Regions from separate parts of the Paraburkholderia sp. 35.1 genome, predicted to be linked through region 3. Evidence: predicted binding sites of a transcription regulator. Region 3 holds the regulator's gene; each other region holds the start of a gene.
The links. Region 3 encodes LexA, which represses DNA repair genes until DNA is damaged. Its sites were predicted from a motif close to ACTGTATNNNNATACAGT; they were not measured.
Positions count from the first base shown of each region.

Region 1 (6,230 bases), 2.3 Mb from region 3:
AAGCCAGAGTTCATGGATCGGCTGACCATTGGGCCGGACACCCGACGCAAGCGCCACATCGCGTGGCTTTTCGTCGGTCAGGCACGCTTCCACATCCCACAGGCCATCGGCTCGCTCGTAAGCTTCCGCTCTGATTGCGCGACGATGGCGCAACTGACGGGACACTGGCGGGGAGAGCGACATGCGGGAAGGAAAGGCCGGATTGGAAAACTTCTGGAGTTTAGCATAACGGGTATTTGGGACAGCCCCGATTGCGCACGGCCTGGCGCCAGGTTACGGCGCGGTAATTGCCCTACCCGTCGAGACTGGCGTGTTAGTCGCCGTCCCCGATGTCGTCGATACCCTTCAGGATCTTGCCGATCGTCGCGCCGGAGAAGCCGCGCGACGCGAGAAAGCGCGCCTGCTTCGCGCGCTCGGCCGGCGTTTGCGGCAACTGGCCGAACTTCTTGCGCCAGACCGCCTGGGCGCGCGCGAGTTCGGTTTCGCGCAATTGCGCGCTCGCCTCTTCGACGAGCGCCGGGTTGAGCGCGTGTTGCTTCAGTTCGCCGAGAATGCGGCTCGTGCCGAGCCGCGATGCGCGCCGATGGATCAGGCTTTCCGCGAAGCGCGAGTCGGATAGCCAGTTTTCGGCCTGCAGCGCGTCGAGCACCGTGTCGAGCGAATCGGTTTCCTCGACGTAAGGCTTCAGCTTGCGGGCGAGGTCGGCGCGGCTATATTCGCGGCGCGACAGATAGCCGAGCGCGCGCGCTTTCAGCGAACGGGCGGGGCGTTGGGATTTTCTGCTGTCGTCTTTGTCGGACTGGCCCGGCTTCTCTTCGCCGGGTTGGCGACGCGAGCGGGTGTAGGTGACTTCGGAGGGGATTGGGGAATCGAGTCCGGAGGAATCCCGGCTGGACGACGCTGCAGCGGGTGCAGACCGCGTACGCTGCGGGCCGCGGCCCGCGGCGCGGTCATGTGCGTCGAACGATTCGAACGGATCGCCGGACTCAGGCGATCCGTCCGCCGCGTCGCGCGGGCCGTCCGGATAGCGTCCGGAGTCGAAACCGGACAGCGGCCGGCCTTTGCGTATCACTTGATGCTTACTCTTCTTCGCCCGCGACTTCAGCGTCCGCGCCGGTCACGGCGTTCGCCATCGCAGTAACGCCCAGCGATTCGCGGATACGGTTCTCGATTTCGCGAGCGATGTCCGGGTTTTCGCGCAGGAATTCACGCGCGTTGTCCTTGCCCTGACCGATCCGCTCGCCGCTGTAGCTGTACCATGCGCCGGCCTTGTCGACGATCTTCGCCTGCACGCCGAGGTCGATGATTTCGCCCTGACGCGAGATGCCCTCGCCGTACAGGATGTCGAAAATCGCTTCACGGAACGGCGGCGCCACCTTGTTCTTGACGACCTTCACGCGGGTTTCGTTGCCGATCACTTCGTCGTTCTTCTTGATCGAGCCGATGCGGCGAATGTCCAGACGCACCGACGCGTAGAACTTCAGCGCATTACCGCCCGTGGTGGTTTCCGGGTTGCCGAACATCACGCCGATCTTCATGCGGATCTGGTTGATGAAGATCACGAGGCAGTTCGTGCGCTTGATCGTGCCGGTCAGCTTGCGCAGCGCCTGCGACATCAGACGCGCCTGCAGACCCGGCAGCGAGTCGCCCATTTCGCCTTCGATTTCCGCCTTCGGCACCAGCGCCGCGACCGAGTCGATCACGATCATGTCGATCGAGCCCGAGCGCACCAGCGCGTCGGCGATTTCGAGCGCCTGTTCTCCAGTGTCCGGCTGCGAGACCAGCAGGTCGGCGACGTTCACGCCGAGCTTGCCCGCGTATTGAATGTCCAGCGCGTGTTCCGCGTCGATGAACGCCGCGGTGCCGCCGAGTTTCTGCATTTCGGCGACGACCTGCAGCGTCAGCGTGGTTTTACCGGACGATTCCGGTCCGTAGATTTCGACCACGCGGCCGCGCGGCAAACCGCCGACGCCCAGTGCGATGTCGAGGCCGAGCGATCCGGTGGAGACCACCTGGATGTCTTCGACTGCCTCACCTGCGCCGAGCCGCATGACCGACCCTTTGCCGAACTGCTTTTCGATCTGCGCGAGCGCGGCGGCGAGAGCCTTGCTCTTTTCAGCAGTCAGTCCAGCCGAGCCTTTCTTGCTTTCTTCCATGAATCGTCCTTTGCTATGATGAACGGCGTCTGAGGCAGGTGTGCACCCGTGGTTCCACTCGAATTGAGCGGAGTCTCCAGGAGATCACACGAAACGCAGACACTGTATAAAAAAACAGTAGTTTTGGCAAGCGCGATTGTGATGCGAACGCGCATCTTTTACTGTCGCATCGCCCCAACTACCCACAATAATGTTCGGAGACCGCTGCGCGCCGGGGCAACCCCCACGGTGCCGGCAAAGCCAGGCGCATCATGCGAATTCTGATTGCCGAAGACGACAGCATACTCGCGGATGGTCTGGTTCGATCACTCCGCCAATCGGCCTATGCGGTCGATCACGTGAAAAGCGGCGTAGAAGCCGATACCGCGTTGTCAATGCAGACGTTCGACCTATTGATCCTCGATCTGGGCCTGCCGCGCATGTCCGGGCTCGAGGTGCTGCGCCGCCTGCGCGCGCGCAATTCGAACCTGCCCGTGCTGATCCTGACCGCCGCCGATAGCGTCGACGAACGCGTCAAAGGCCTCGACCTCGGCGCCGACGATTACATGGCCAAGCCCTTCGCGCTGAACGAACTCGAAGCGCGCGTGCGCGCGCTGACACGGCGCGGCGCGGGCGGCGGCCCGACCGTCGTGCGGCATGGCTCGCTGTCGTTCGATCAGGTGGGCCGCATCGCCTACGTCAACGACCAGGCGATCGATCTGTCCGCGCGCGAACTCGGGCTGCTCGAAGTGCTGCTGCAACGGATCGGCCGGCTGGTCTCGAAAGAGCAGCTCGTCGACCATCTATGCGAATGGGGCGAGGAAGTCAGCAACAACGCGATCGAAGTCTACGTGCACCGGCTGCGCAAGAAGATCGAACCGAGCGGCGTGCGCATCATCACCGTGCGCGGGCTCGGCTACTGTCTCGAAAAAGCGGCGCCGCCGGCGAATGCGAGCGCGCCCGCCACCCCGGCCGGCTCCGAGCCGCAGATGGCACAAGCGGCACAAGCGGCACAAGCGGCACAATCGTCCACCGCGCCGTCGTCCACCGCGATGCCGGCGAGCCACCACTACAAATAGAGGCCAGCGATGTCCGCACGCGCTGATCGCGCCACGGCGCACGCTGCGGACCTCGACGAGGCGCGCGACGCGCGCTACGCCAATCCGTTCGCCGCGCCCGACGAAACCGAAGCCGCCGCCGAAGCGCGTCCGCGCTCGCTGTTCGGCGAAATTCTCGACTGGATGCTCGCGCCGCTGCTGCTGCTGTGGCCGATGAGCCTCGCGGTCACCTATCTGGTCGCGAAGTCGATCGCGAACGGGCCGTTCGACCGCGCGCTCGAAACCGATGCCTACGTCCTCGCGCGCCAGATCCATCCGGTCAACGGCGTCGCGGAGCTGTCGCTGCCCGAGTCGACGCGCGATTTCCTGCGTGCCGACAACGTCGACAGCGTGTTCTTTCAGGTGCTCGGCACGCGCGGCGAGCTCGTGGCCGGCGAGCGTGACATGCCACTGCCGCACGAGGAAGACCGCCCGCCACCGGGCCTCGTCGAATTCCGCGACGACGTGCTGCGCGGCAACGACATCCGCGTCGCCTACACGACCGTCGAGTTTCCGCAGACGCCGGGCGCGCAGGCCGTGCTCGTGCAGGTCGCCGAAACGCTCGACAAGCGCAGCCAGCTCGCCAACGACATCATCAAGGGCGTGATCCTGCCGCAGTTCGTGATCCTGCCGCTCGCGATCCTGCTCGTGTGGTTCGGGCTGTCGCGCGGGCTCGAGCCGCTGCATGCGCTGCAGGCGCATATCCGCGCGCGCCGGCCGGACGATCTGTCGCCGCTCGAAGCGCGCCGCGCGCCGCCGGAAATCGAGCCGCTCGTCACGTCGTTCAACGATCTGCTCACGCGCCTCGAACAGAACATGGAGCTGCAGAAGCGCTTCATCGCCGACGCCGCGCATCAGATGAAAACGCCGCTGGCCGGCCTGCGCACCCAGGCCGAGCTCGCGCTGCGCCAGAACGCGTCGGCCGAGGTTCGTCGCTCGCTCGAACAGATCGCGACGAGCTCCGAGCAGGCCGCGCGGCTCGTCACGCAATTGCTCGCGCTGGCGCGCGCGGAGAACCGTCGATCGGGGCAGATCTTCACGCCGCTCGAACTCGGCGAACTCGCGCGCAGCGCGGTGCGCGAATGGGTGCAGGCCGCGCTCGCGAAGCAGATGGACATCGGCTACGAAGCGCCCGACGAGCCGGTCGAAGTCGCCGGCAATCCGGTGATGCTGCGTGAAATGCTGTCAAACCTGATCGACAACGCGATCCGCTATACGCCGGCGGGCGGCCGCATCACCGTGCGCGTGCGGCACGACGCCCCCGCGCGGCTCGTGCACCTGGAAGTCGAGGACACCGGGCTCGGCATTCCGGCCAGCGAGCGCTCTCGTGTGGTCGAGCGCTTTTACCGGATTCTGGGCCGCGAGGGCGACGGCAGCGGCCTCGGCCTCGCGATCGTGCGCGAGATTGCGGCAATGCACGGCGGCGAGCTCGCCATCGACGACAACGTCTACCAGGAGTCACCGCGGCTCGCCGGCACACTGGTGCGCGTCAGCTTGCACGTGCTCGAACGGGGCGGGACTTACCCTAACGCGCCTCTATCGTCAGCGTGACGGTCAGCGTTTTTTGAGATATTTCAGCGTGGATTGCGGGAACATCCCAGCACATTGACGGAAATTGAACGCCTATTCGTCGGCTTACCGGACTACCCCCAGGTTCAGCGCCGAGTCAGAACGCCGTAAGTTTCCACTCCAATAATCGGTTGCACGGGAACGCCTGTGCCGGCGATCCGCGTGTATATCAATATTGGAGACGACAATATGGCTACCGTTGGCGGGCAAATCTCGCACGTGCCGATGACGCGCGATGAGAAGCGGGTGATCTTCGCATCGTCGCTGGGTACGGTTTTCGAGTGGTACGACTTTTATCTGGCCGGCTCGCTTGCGGCCTTCATCAGCAAGAGCTTCTTTTCCGGCGTCAATCCGACCGCGGCGTTCATCTTCACGCTGCTCAGCTTCGCGGCGGGCTTCGCGGTGCGGCCGTTCGGCGCGATCGTATTCGGGCGGCTCGGCGACATGGTCGGGCGCAAGTACACTTTCCTGATCACGATCATCATCATGGGCCTGTCGACGTTCCTCGTCGGCTTCCTGCCGGGCTACGCGGCGATCGGCATCGCTTCGCCGGTGCTCTTCATCGCGATGCGCCTGCTGCAGGGTCTCGCGCTCGGCGGCGAGTATGGCGGCGCCGCAACCTACGTGGCCGAACACGCGCCAGCGAACCGCCGCGGCTTCTACACCGCATGGATCCAGACCACCGCCACGCTCGGTCTGTTTCTGTCGCTGCTCGTGATTCTCGGCATTCGCACGTTCATGGGCGAAGACGCCTTCGGCGCCTGGGGCTGGCGCATTCCGTTCGTCGTGTCGATCCTGCTGCTCGCGGTGTCGGTGTGGATTCGCCTGCAACTGCATGAGTCGCCGGTGTTCGCGCGCATCAAGGCCGAGGGCAAGACCTCGAAGGCGCCGCTTTCCGAAGCGTTCGGCCAATGGAAGAACCTGAAGGTCGTGATTATCGCGCTGCTCGGCCTGACGGCCGGCCAGGCTGTCGTCTGGTACACGGGCCAGTTCTACACGCTGTTCTTCCTCACGCAGACGCTGAGGGTCGACGGTTCGAGCGCCAACATCATGATCGCGCTCGCGCTGCTGATCGGCACGCCGTTCTTCCTGTTCTTCGGCTCGCTGTCGGATCGCATCGGCCGCAAGCCGATCATCATGGCCGGCCTGCTGATCGCCGCACTCACCTACTTCCCGCTGTTCAAGGCGCTCACACACTACACGAACCCGGCGCTCGAAGCGGCAACCGCGAAGTCGCCGATCGTCGTGATCGCCGATCCGGCCGAGTGCTCGTTCCAGTTCAACCCGGTGGGCACGGCGAAGTTCACGAGCTCATGCGACATCGCGAAGGGCGCGCTGTCGCGAGCCGGCCTGAACTACGACAACGTCGCGGCGCCTGCCGGCACGATCGCGCAGATCCGCGTGGGCGATACGGTCGTCAACACGTTCG
Region 1 covers NZ_JBNDMJ010000003.1:1,295,772-1,302,001, forward strand. The annotation lists gene OKW27_RS26025 (DUF2889 domain-containing protein) at 1-183, opposite strand, end outside; gene recX (recombination regulator RecX) at 314-1,072, opposite strand; gene recA (recombinase RecA) at 1,080-2,156, opposite strand; gene OKW27_RS26040 (response regulator) at 2,408-3,214, shown strand; gene OKW27_RS26045 (sensor histidine kinase) at 3,224-4,783, shown strand; gene OKW27_RS26050 (MFS transporter) at 4,991-6,230, shown strand, end outside.
Region 1: recA (recombinase RecA) is a predicted target of LexA. The motif match lies at 2,258-2,275, and genes of this name have one in related genera.

Region 2 (6,230 bases), 2.7 Mb from region 3:
TCGCGGGCTGCTTGCCCGACATCAAGTCGGCGAGCAGTTGGCCCGAGCCGCACGACATCGTCCAGCCAAGCGTGCCGTGGCCGGTGTTCAGGAACAGGTTCGGCACCGGCGTGCGGCCGACGATCGGCGTGCCGTCCGGCGTCATCGGCCGCAGACCGGTCCAGAGCGTCGCCTTCGACGTGTCGCCGCCGCCCGGGAACAGGTCATTCACAGAAAGCTCGAGCGTCTCGCGGCGCGCCTCGCGCAGCGATTTGTCGAAGCCGACGATCTCGGCCATCCCGCCGACGCGGATCCGGTCGTCGAAGCGCGTGATCGCGATCTTGTAGGTCTCATCGAGCACGGTCGACACCGGCGCGGCAGCCGCGTCGACGATCGGCGCGGTGATCGAATAGCCCTTCAGCGGATAGACCGGAATCTTCACTATGCCATCGAGGAAGCGCGTCGAATACGAGCCGAGCGCGACCACGAACGAATCCGCGCGCACGAGTTCGCTGCCGCACTGCACGCCGGCGATGCGGCCGCCCGCCATCGCGAGCGCGTCGATCGACGTGTTGTAGCGGAACTTGACGCCCAGTTCCTCGGCGAGCGCCGCGAGGCGCGTCGTGAACATCTGGCAGTCGCCGGTTTCGTCGCCGGGCAGGCGCAGGCCGCCGGTGAGCTTGTGCGACACCGCGGCGAGGGCTGGTTCGGCCTTGGCGAGTTCGTCGGCCGTCAGCAGCTCGTATGGCACGTTGGCATCCTGCAGCACGGCGATGTCTTTCGCGGCGCCGTCGAACTGCTGTTGCGTGCGAAATACCTGTAGCGTGCCGCCGGTGCGGCCTTCGTACTCGATGCCGGTGTCGGCGCGCAACGCCTGCAGGCAGTCGCGGCTGTATTCGGCCAGCCGCACCATACGGCCCTTGTTCACCGCATAGCGCGGCGCCGTGCAGTTCTGCAGCATCTGCCACATCCATTGCAGTTGGAACGCGGTGCCGTCGACGCGAATCGCCAGCGGCGCGTGCTTCTGGAACATCCACTTGACGGCCTTCAGCGGCACGCCCGGGGCGGCCCACGGCGAAGCGTAGCCCGGCGAGATCTGGCCCGCGTTGGCGAAACTGGTTTCGAGCGCCGGGCCGGCTTCGCGATCGATAACGGTCACTTCGTGACCGGCGCGCGCGAGGTAATACGCACTCGTCACGCCGACGACGCCACTGCCCAAAACGACGACTCGCATAGCTGCTCCAGATATCCAAAAATTGAGTGAGGGCAAGGCGCTCGTCGGAGCTTCGATCTGATTCGATTCGGCGAGCTGCAATGTGAGGTGAAATGCCGTTTGCCCAGTGTTAACCGCTATACTATTGGCAGTGAGACAGGTTTTGTTATTGTATTTTCATCATTTTTAGAAAAAACACCATGCGTACCCAGCGCCAGCCCGTGCGGGCTCTCGACAAGCTCGATCACAAGATCCTGCGGCTCCTGCAGCAGGACGGCCGTATGGCGATGAAGGACCTGGCGGAGCAGGTCGGTCTGTCGGTGACGCCGTGCATCGAGCGCGTCAAGCGGATGGAGCGCGACGGCGTGATCACCGGCTACTACGCCCGCGTGAACCCGGCCGAGCTGGGCGCGGCGCTGCTCGTGTTCGTCGAGATCACGCTCGATCACAAGAGTGGCAACATGTTCGATCTGTTCCGGCGCGAGGTGCAGAAGATCCCCGAGGTGCTCGAGTGCCACCTCGTGTCGGGCGATTTCGACTATCTGATCAAGGCGCGCATCGGCGAAATGGCCGATTACCGCAAGTTGCTCGGCGATATCTTGCTGCAGCTGCCGGGCGCGGTGCAGTCGAAGAGCTATGTGGTGATGGAGGAAATCAAGGAGACGCTGACGATCGCGGTGGGCGAGTAGGTGCCGGTTCGCTGACGGGGTGGGACGCGCATCAAGCGACCAACGAAGTGCTCGACAAACGGCGTAAATACTGTATATTTATACAGGTGTTTTGCGCCGCTTTCCTTTGACGCTTCCCGTTTGTGTTTGCTTTGCGTGGCCCGCCGTGGATGACCCCGACACCCCTGACATTCCCGAATTTCCGATCGCGCCGCCGGCGCCTCGCAAGGGGCGCGGCGCGGTCACGAACCTGCAAGGCCGCTACGAAGTCGACCAGCGCGAAGCCGTCCACGACGGCTGGCAGACGGCCGACGAAGACGGGGAGCCGAAGGTCCTGCGCACGCAGGTGTTCGAGGAGCGCGCAAAAACCATCCTCACACGCAATGCGTCGCCGGACATTCCGTTCAATGTGTCGCTGAATCCTTACCGGGGCTGCGAACACGGCTGCATCTATTGCTTCGCGCGGCCCACGCACAGCTACCTGGGTTTGTCGCCCGGGCTCGATTTCGAAAGCCGCATCTACGCGAAGATCAACGCGCCCGAGCTGCTCGAGCGGGAACTGTCGAAGAAATCCTATGTACCCGAGCCGATCGCGCTCGGCGTCGCCACCGATGCATGGCAGCCGGCCGAACGTGACTTGCGTCTTACGCGTCGTGTGATCGAGGTGCTCAGCGAGCGCAACCACCCGTTCGGGGCGATCACCAAATCATCGCTGATCGAGCGCGACATCGACCTGCTTGCGCCGATGGCCGGGCGCGGGCAATTCATGGCCGCGATCACCATCACCACGCTGGACGCCGACATCGCGCGCACGCTCGAACCGCGCGCGGCCACGCCGTCGCGCCGGCTGCGCACGATCCGTACGCTCAGCGAGGCGGGCATTCCGGTCGGCGTCAGCATCGCGCCGGTGATCCCGTTCGTCACCGAACCGGATATGGAGCGCGTGCTCGAAGCATGCGCCGAAGCGGGCGCCAGCAATGCGAGCTATATCGCGCTGCGGCTGCCGTGGGAGGTCGCGCCGCTGTTCAAGGATTGGCTGGGCGCACATTTCCCGGATCGGGCCGAGCGCGTGATGAGCCGTGTGCGCGACATGCGAGGCGGCAAGGATTACGATTCTTCGTTCTCGACCCGCATGAAGGGAGAGGGCTTATGGGCGGATCTGCTCAGGCAGCGCTTTCACAAGGCCGTGCGCCGGTTAGGGTTGAACGGGCGCGACCGCGGCATTCTCGACATGTCGCATTTCCGCCGGATCGAGCCGCCGCGCGCCGAGCAGGTGAGCGCACCGGCGCGCGACAATCCGCAACTGAGGCTTTTCTAGCGCGCAGGAACGTCTGCGGGTCCCGCCACGGGGGCATTACTGCGAAATCGCTTTGGCCGCTTCGACCTGACTTTCGAAGTAGGTCTGGAACGCGAGCGCGAGACCGGTCATCAGCAGAAACGCACCGATCAGCAGCGAAAAGATCACGACGAAAATGACCGTCCAGCCGGAGCGGCTTTTGCGTTGCGTGTGGGTGTTGAATTGCGCATCCCATTTCTGATCAGGACGCAGCCCGTAGACGAGCGCCGCCAGAAACGCGGCAAACAGCGAAACCGCGCCGATCGGCGCGAGGACCCAGCCCAGGATCGACGCGCGCTCGGTCGCGACCAGCAGCATCACGCCGGGAATGCCGATCAGCGTGCCGAGTAGATGCGCCCAGCCGTAGATGTCTCGGGTGCCGTACAGATAGAAGCGGTGGGCGCCGAGGCTGCCGAACAGGAACGCCAACGCGGCGGTGAGCGTCTTGGATCTGAAGCGCGGGGAAGTCGAGGCAGCGGTGGGCATGAACGCGTGGGCAGAGTGACGGGCGGTCGAAAGGAGCGGCGCGCCGCGGGGGCGCGGACCGACGCGCATTCTACGCCTGCGGCGCGCGGGTGGTCACGTGGAGGACGATCGCCCAGGCTGAAAGCGGGGTGGCGAGATGCGCCGGACCTGGCTCAGGGTGAGTGCAGCCGTTCAGCCGGACATGCGTGCATCCGCGTGTTACGGCGCTGAATACGTGATGCGATAGATTGCGCCGGCGGTATCGTCGCTGATCAGTAGCGAACCGTCTGGCAGCGGCAACACGTCGGCGGGGCGGCCCCAGACCGATTCGCCGGGTTGCAGCCAGCCTTCGGCAAAGACCTGCTGGCGTGCGTGGCTGCCGTCAGGGTCGGTGATCACGCGCACGACGCGGTAGCCGACCTTCTTGCTGCGGTTCCACGAGCCGTGCTCGGCGATGAAGATATTGTTGCGGTAGTCGGCTGGAAACATCGGGCCGTCGTAGAAGCGCATGCCAAGCGCCGCCACGTGAGCGCCAAGCTTGACCACTGGCGGCGTGAATTCGCTGCACGGATGATCCTTGCCGAACTCGGGGTCGGGCGTGTCGCCGCCGTGACAGTACGGAAAGCCGAAGTTCATGCCGACATGCGGCGCGCGGTTGAGCTTGTCGCTCGGAATATCGTCGCCGAGCAGGTCGCGACCGTTGTCGGTGAACCACAGTTCGTGGGTGACCGGATGCCACGCGAAGCCGACCGAATTGCGGATGCCGCGCGCGACGACCTCGTAGTGGCTGCCGTCCGGGTTCATGCGGCCAATCATCGCAAAGCGGTCCGGATCTCTCTGGCAAACGTTGCACGGCGCGCCTTGCGGCACGTACAGCTTGCCATCCGGGCCGAACGCGATGAATTTCCAGCCGTGATGCGTGTCCTTCGGCAGCTTGTCGGTGACAACGACCGGTTTCGGCGGATCGTTCAGGTGCGAGTCGATCGCATCGAAGCGCACGATTTTCGACACGGCCGACACATACAGCGCGCCGTCGCGCCACGCGACGCCGGCGGGCATCTGCAGCCCGGACGCGATCACGTGGTGACCCGTCACGCGGCCGTTCCGCAGCTCGAGCGCATACACATGGCCATCGTCGCTGCCCACGTAGAGAATGCCCTTGGGCGACAACGTCATCGCGCGCGCGCTCGGCACCTCGTCCGACAACACTTCGATGTGAAAGCCCGGCGGCAGCTTGATTTTCTCGATGGGCAGCGCGGCGATTGCCGTCAACGCCTGCGCGGCGATAACCGCGGCCGCTACCGCACGTAGAATCCGGCTGCACGAGGTGCGCGAAAGTCCGACAAAGCGTACGAAAAAGGCACGAAAGGCGAACGGAAACGGGAGTTTCGGCTGGCGTTGCACGGGCGCTCCTTCAGGTAATTCGGGCGTTTGAGCGGGTTCTCGCACCTCTTGTAGAAGGTGGGTGCATCCCGTTTCCGCAGTTTATCCCGGTAAGTGTTTGTTATGGCGTCGCTTTCCCGCTATAATCGCCTGTTTCAGTCGTTCCGAACCCCGGTTTTCAAGGATTCTAGTATGGTCATCATCCGCTTGGCTCGTGGCGGCTCCAAGAAGCGCCCGTTCTACAACATCGTCGCCACCGACTCGCGCAGCCGTCGTGACGGCCGTTTCATCGAGCGCGTCGGTTTCTACAACCCGGTCGCTACGAAGGGCGAGTCCCTGCGTATCGCTCAGGATCGCCTGACGTACTGGCAAGGTGTTGGCGCGCAACTGTCGCCGACCGTCGAACGTCTCGTGAAGGAAGCGCAAAAGGCGCAGCCGGCTGCTTGATATGGCGGCCCGCAGGCGTATCGTCGTCGGTTCGGCCGGCGGCTCGCGCAACTCGCGTGAGCAGTCCGATGCGCAATTTGTTTTACTGAAGCAGACGCCAAAGCAGGCTGCGAAGTTGTTGTCGAGGTTATTCGATGTCTGAGCGTGATTCCGGCAGTTCTGGTAGCGTCAAGGCAGCTTCGCGCGCAAAGGCGTCTGGTGAGGCGTCGTTCGGTGCATTCGTCCGCAAGCCGGTCGAACGAACCGACGGCAAGGCGAAAGAGGCGCAAGCCGATGCCGCGAACGCCGATTTCGAAGCTGCAGAAATGCGCATCGAAACGGCGGCAAGCTGGCCGGCCGATGCGGTCGAAGTCGGCGCAATCGTCGACGCCTATGGTCTCAAAGGCTGGGTCAAGGTAGCCGCGCATGCGGATGCCGGGCAAGGCGGCGACGTCTTGCTGAGCGCGAAGCGCTGGTGGCTGCTGAAAGGCCAGGAGCGCAAATCGGCGCCGTCCTTGCAGGCCAAAACACATAGCGACAGCGTGGTCGCCCGTCTGGGTGGCGTCGCTGACCGCGATACGGCGTTGGCTTTGCGCGGTTCTCGCGTATACATCGGCCGTAGCGAATTTCCGGCGCTCGAAGCCGACGAATTCTACTGGGTCGATCTGATCGGCCTGGACGTGGTGAATCTCGCCGGGCTCAACCTCGGCAAAGTCGCCAGCATGATCGACAACGGCGCGCAGTCGGTGCTGCGCATCGA
Region 2 covers NZ_JBNDMJ010000003.1:920,037-926,266, reverse strand. The annotation lists partial or broken gene OKW27_RS24280 (D-amino acid dehydrogenase) at 1-1,345, opposite strand, end outside; gene OKW27_RS24275 (Lrp/AsnC ligand binding domain-containing protein) at 1,393-1,881, shown strand; gene OKW27_RS24270 (PA0069 family radical SAM protein) at 2,027-3,178, shown strand; gene OKW27_RS24265 (NINE protein) at 3,215-3,682, opposite strand; gene OKW27_RS24260 (PQQ-dependent sugar dehydrogenase) at 3,881-4,975, opposite strand; gene rpsP (30S ribosomal protein S16) at 5,237-5,491, shown strand; gene rimM (ribosome maturation factor RimM) at 5,626-6,230, shown strand, end outside.
Region 2: OKW27_RS24270 (PA0069 family radical SAM protein) is a predicted target of LexA. The motif match lies at 1,951-1,968, and genes of this name have one in related genera.

Region 3 (6,230 bases):
GCACCGGTTGCACCGTGCGCACGACGAACGGCAGGCCGATGAACGTCAGTGCGACCAGCACGCCCGCCGGCGTGAACGCGATCTTGATGCCGAGCGGCGCGAGGAACTGGCCGATCCAGCCGTTGCCCGCATACACGGCCGCGAGCGAAATGCCCGCCACCGAGGTGGGCAACGCGAACGGCAGATCGACGACCGCATCGACGATACGCTTGAACGGAAACGTGTAGCGCACCAGCACCCACGCGACGAGAAAGCCGAACACCGCGTTGATCAGCGCGCCGCCTAGCGCCGAGAAAAACGTCAGCCGATACGACGCGAGCACACGCGGCGACGTGACCGCGCGCACGAACTGATCCCAGTCGAGCGTCGCGGTTTTCAGAAAGGTCGCCGCCAATGGAATCAGCACCACGAGGCTCAGATAAGCCACCGTGATGCCGAGTGTCAGGCCAAAACCGGGCAATGCGCTCGGCTTGCGGAAGGTCAACGTGGTCATGCTGGATACTCGTTCATGGTTGATGCTCGCGCGGTTGTTCGTTTTGCCGTGCTGCCGTACTGCGGTACTGCCGCACTGCTGGCCACCGGACCCCGGTTAGCCGAGCGCGCCCATTGGGCGCGCCTTTTTCCCCTGGCTGTGATTCAGGCGGTGGTTCTTACTGCGGCTGATAAATCGAATCGAACACGCCGCCGTCCGCGAAATGGGTCTTCTGCGCGTTGGTCCAACCGCCGAACGAATCGTCGATCGTGTACAGCTTCAGCTTCGGAAACTTCGCGGTCAGATCGGCGGGCACCTTGCTGGAACGCGGACGATAGAAATTGCGCGCGGCGATCTCCTGACCTTGCTCGCTATACAGGAAGTTCAGATACGCCTCGGCCAGCTTGCGCGTGCCGTGTTTGTCGACGACCTTGTCGACCACCGCGACCGGCGGCTCGGCCAGAATGCTCACCGACGGCACCACGATCTCGAACTTGTCCGGACCAAACTCCTTCAGCGCCAGGAACGCCTCGTTTTCCCACGCGATCAGCACGTCGCCGATACCGCGCTGCACGAAGCTCGTGGTCGCGCCGCGCGCGCCCGAATCGAGCACGCCGGCGTTCCTGTACAGCTTGCCGACGAACTCCCTGGCCTTCTGGTCGTTGCCGCCCGGTTGATGCTCGGCGTACGCCCACGCGGCCAGGTAGTTCCAGCGCGCGCCGCCCGAGGTCTTCGGATTCGGCGTCACGATCGACACGCCCGGCTTCACCAGATCGTCCCAATCCTTGATGTGCTTCGGGTTGCCCTTGCGCACCAGAAACACGATCGTCGACGTGTACGGCGATGCGTTGTCCGGCAGACGCTTTTGCCAGTTCCTGTCGACGAGCCCCTTGTTCGCGAGCGCGTCGATGTCATAGGCGAGCGCAAGCGTCACGACGTCGGCCTGCAGTCCGTCGAGCACCGAGCGAGCCTGCGCGCCCGAGCCGCCGTGCGACTGCTTGAAGGTGACGGCTTCGCCGGTCCTGGCCTTCCATTCCTTGCCGAATGCCTGATTGATGTCCTGATACAGCTCGCGCGTCGGATCGTAGGACACGTTCAACAGCGTGGTGTCGGCGTGCGCGACGCCGCTCGCGCCCAACATGCCGAACGCACCCGCGGCGCCGACGGCGAGCGCCGCGATCAGTTTTCCGGTTCGAGCCGCAAGCCCCATATGCCGATGGTTCATTTCAATTTTTCTCCGCGTGATGGTCCGCTGATGAGCGTCTGGTGTTGTTCTGCGTCGCGGCCACGTGCACATGAGCGCCAACCGGAGGCCAGTCTATCGAAGCGCTTTCATTATTAAAAATAATGTTTCTTCATTTTTTAATACTCAAAAGTGGTAACGACAGATGCGCCGGCGGTTGGGACGCCGACAACGCCGTCATGTCGCCGATAAACGACGCCCCAGCGTGGCCCTTACGCCGAACTTAAAGTAAAGCTTGAAATGCGCCGAATACTGTATAAAAATACAGTCACCTGTTCATACATACAGTGGCCATGACAAAACTCACCGCACGACAGCAGCAGGTTTTCGATCTGATCCGCCGCGCGATCGAACGCACCGGCTTTCCGCCCACTCGCGCGGAAATTGCCGCCGAACTCGGGTTCAGCTCGGCCAATTCCGCGGAAGAGCATCTGCGCGCGCTGGCGCGCAAGGGCGTGATCGAACTCGCGGCCGGCGCGTCGCGCGGCATCCGCCTGCTGTCCGGGCAGGAGGACGCGCCGTATCAGTTCACCCTGCCGCATGCGGGCCTGATGCAGTTGTCGTTGCCGCTGATCGGCCGGGTCGCTGCGGGTAGCCCGATCCTCGCGCAGGAACATATCTCGCAGCACTACGCGTGTGACCCGGCGCTGTTCTCGAGCAAGCCCGACTACCTGCTGAAGGTGCGCGGCCTGTCGATGCGCGACGCGGGCATTCTCGACGGCGACCTGCTCGCGGTGCAAAAGCGCACCGAAGCGAAGGACGGCCAGATCATCATTGCGCGGCTTGGCGACGACGTGACGGTCAAGCGTCTGAAGCGCCGGCCGAACGGCATCGAACTGATCGCCGAAAACCCCGATTACGACAACATCTTCGTGGAAACCGGCAGCGCCGATTTCGCGCTCGAAGGGATCGCGGTCGGGCTGATCCGCCCCAGCGAGTTCTGATCTTTCGCTGTCGCCAGAACGCTTGCGCCGGTTTGTCCGACCCAAGCCGCATTTACGCCTGCATCTACGCCCGCATCTACGCCGAATCGCCTGGAGAGACTCATGGAACGCCTTGCCCGCCTGTTGCCCTTTCGCCAGTTCGGCCGTCTGCGCCATCTGCGCAAGCTCACGCCCTGCGCGCTAATCGAGGCGCCCGCTGCGCGCACGCCGTCGCTGTTCGACGCGGCTGCCGAAGCTTCCGGTCTACCGTCGTCATTGCCGGCGTTCGCGCGCGTGTCGCTGAATTCGGCGCTGAACATCGCCGAGCCCGCGCGTCGGGCGCCGGTGCGGGTCTATCATGGACCGTCGCGACTGATCATGGTCGGCACGGTCGACGCCGTATGCCGTATGATCGATCGCTGCATAGCCGACGAAGCCAACGTGCACGGCGCGGTGTTCGAAGCCTGAGCGAATCCTGAGTACGCATGCAACAAGCACTTCGGATGTTCAGAGATTCGCGTGGGATGGGATCGTTTCGACCTCGCCGTGCTCGACGTTAGATCATCACTGACGTGGAGTCCCATTCGATGACAATTCGGAAACGCATACAGGGCAGCGCCACCCGGCCGCTGCTGATCACGCTGATCGTGGTGATCGTGATTGCCGCGCTGGGCTTTATTTATGCGTCACCGTATCTCGCGGTGAACAATCTCAAACGCGCCGCCGATGCGCGCGACGCGCAAACCGTCAATCAATACGTGGACTTTCCCGCGCTACGCGATAGCCTGAAGCAACAGGTGGGCGCCATGCTGACACGCCGGCTCGAGGCGGATGCCGGCAACAAGATGGCCACGATCGGCGCGGTGATCGGCGTGACGCTGATCGGCCCGCTCGTCGATGCCTATGCGACACCCGACGGCGTCGCGGCGCTGCTGAACGGCATGCCGCCGCGTGGCACGCCGGGCGAGCAACCGTCCGCGCCGCCAGCCGCGGGCGGCGAAGCGCCGGCCGCACCAGCCGCGGGCGACACCACCACGCAGGCCAGCGCACCGCCGCCCGGGCGTCAAAGCACGGCCGGCTATCGCAGTCTCAACGAGTTTGTCGTCACGTACCGGCGTGGCGAAGGTAACGCGAACTATTCGGCAATCTTTCGTCGCGAAGGTCTGGTCACGTGGAAGCTCGCGGCGATCAATCTGAACCAGTGAGATCGAAGCCTGGCCGGATGGGATGCGTGGCTGGCCATCGGGGCCGGCCACGCGACAGGGTCTATTCACATCTGGGCTAGATGACGGGGCGCGCGAGTTCGCGTCCCTCACTAGCCCATTACGCCGCAGCCGCCTGCTGCTGCTCCTGCGCGGACGAGCACGCCACCAGAATGCTGCACGACACGCGGTCGAGCAGCGGTGTGTTGCCCGCCCCCATCCACCACCGTGACAAACCAGTCCGGCAGCGATGACCCACCACCACGAGGTCGACCTGCAACTCGTTGGCAAGATTGGCGATCTCGTCGATCGGATGACCGAATGCGAAATGCCCTTGCGCGCTCACGCCTCGCTCGGTCAGCCAGTTCACGCCCTCCTGCAGAATCTCGCGGGCCGTTTTTTCGAAGCTGCTGCAGGCGACGTCCGTCAACAGGCCCGCGCTCTGCGCGATGCTCGAACGCATGTCGACGACCGACAGCAGATGCGTTTCTGCCTTCAGTTCCAACGCCAGATCGGCACCGCAACGCAGGGCTTTCCGGCCTTCGCGCGAGCCGTCGTAGCACAACAGGATTTTCTGGTAGCTCGCCATCTGTTTTCTCCATTCGCGCGGAAAGCGCGGTCTGAATCAATCATGGTGCGCCGCAATTCGGCTTGCAAGGGATGGAAAACGCTAAGTGCATACTCGGTGCATGCCGATCCTGTCTGCACAAGCGTTGGGCGACCCGACGCAGCGTTTGCACGCGTATGCCGCAATGCAAAACTTCGTTTGCGAACGCTGCGTCGACACACTGCGGGGCGGTTGACGTGCCAGTCGTGCCACCGCCAATCAGCGGCGCCAATCGACACCGACGAGCGCATCGCACACCACGCATGACGCGTTCCCGGACACCCGCTCGCATCAGCGATCCGATACCTGGAGTAAGCGGCTTCGCGTGCGCAATGCGTGCATCGCAGGTATGTTGTGTCTTGCGCGTACGTTGTGTCTTTTTCCGGAGCCTTGCTCGAGCCATGCCCACCGCCCCCATCGAATTCCATCAGGTCAGGAAAAGCTACGGCGAAAAAACGGTCGTCGACGGATTGTCGTTTCATGTGAACACCGGCGAATGCTTCGGGCTGCTCGGCCCCAACGGCGCCGGTAAGACCACGACATTGCGCATGCTGCTCGGCATTGCGGCGCCCGACGCCGGCGCGATCCGGCTGTGCGACGAGCCGATCCCGGGCCGCGCGCGCCTCGCGCGCTCGCGCGTCGGCGTGGTGCCGCAGTTCGACAACCTCGATCCCGATTTCACGGTGCGCGAAAATCTGCTCGTATTCGGTCGCTACTTCGGTCTGAGCGCCGCGCAGTGTCGCGCGGCGGTGCCGGGTCTGCTCGAATTCGCTCGCCTCGAGAACAAGGCGGACGCGCGCGTGAGCGAACTGTCGGGCGGCATGAAGCGGCGCCTCACGCTCGCGCGCGCGCTGATCAACGATCCCGACGTGCTGATCATGGACGAGCCGACCACCGGTCTCGATCCGCAAGCGCGCCATCTGATCTGGGAGCGGCTGCGCTCGCTGCTCGCGCGCGGCAAGACCATTCTGCTGACCACGCACTTCATGGAAGAAGCCGAACGGCTCTGTCATCGACTGTGCGTGATCGAGGAAGGCCGCAAGATCGCCGAAGGCGCGCCGCGCGAGTTGATCGAGTCCGAAATCGGCTGCGACGTGATCGAGATCTACGGCCCCGATCCGTTTGCGTTGCGCGACGAACTCGCGCCGCTCGCCGAGCGCACCGAGATCAGCGGCGAGACGCTGTTCTGTTACGTGAACGACGCGCAGCCCGTGCATATGCGCCTCAAGCAGCGCGCCGATTTGCGCTATCTGCATCGGCCGGCGAATCTCGAGGATGTGTTTCTGCGGCTCACCGGTCGCGAAATGCAGGACTGAATCCATAGCGAGACACTTGATGGACGCACGTACTTACGAAACCCACGACGGCACGCCATCGGCGCAAGAACCGTTCGGTGCCTTCCCCGCCAATGCCACGAACTGGATCGCGGTGTGGCGCCGCGATTACCTGGTGTGGAAAAAGCTCGCGATCGCGTCGATGTTCGGCAACTTCGCCGATCCGATGATCTATCTGTTCGGTCTCGGCCTCGGGCTCGGGCTGATGGTCGGGCACGTCGACGGCGTGTCGTATATCTCGTTCCTCGCGGCGGGCACGGTGCCGTCGAGCGTGATGATGTCGGCGAGCTTCGAGTCGATGTATTCGGGCTTTTCGCGCATGCACGTGCAGCGCACGTGGGAAGCGATCATGCATACGCCGCTCACGCTCGGCGATATCGTGCTCGGCGAGGTGGTGTGGGCCGCCAGCAAATCGGTGTTGTCGGGTGTGGCGATCATGCTGGTGGCGG
Region 3 covers NZ_JBNDMJ010000003.1:3,604,825-3,611,054, reverse strand. The annotation lists gene cysT (sulfate ABC transporter permease subunit CysT) at 1-493, opposite strand, end outside; gene OKW27_RS36935 (sulfate ABC transporter substrate-binding protein) at 651-1,697, opposite strand; gene lexA (transcriptional repressor LexA) at 2,009-2,659, shown strand; gene OKW27_RS36925 (hypothetical protein) at 2,762-3,106, shown strand; gene OKW27_RS36920 (DUF2939 domain-containing protein) at 3,226-3,843, shown strand; gene OKW27_RS36915 (universal stress protein) at 3,962-4,429, opposite strand; gene nodI (nodulation factor ABC transporter ATP-binding protein NodI) at 4,849-5,763, shown strand; gene OKW27_RS36905 (ABC transporter permease) at 5,783-6,230, shown strand, end outside.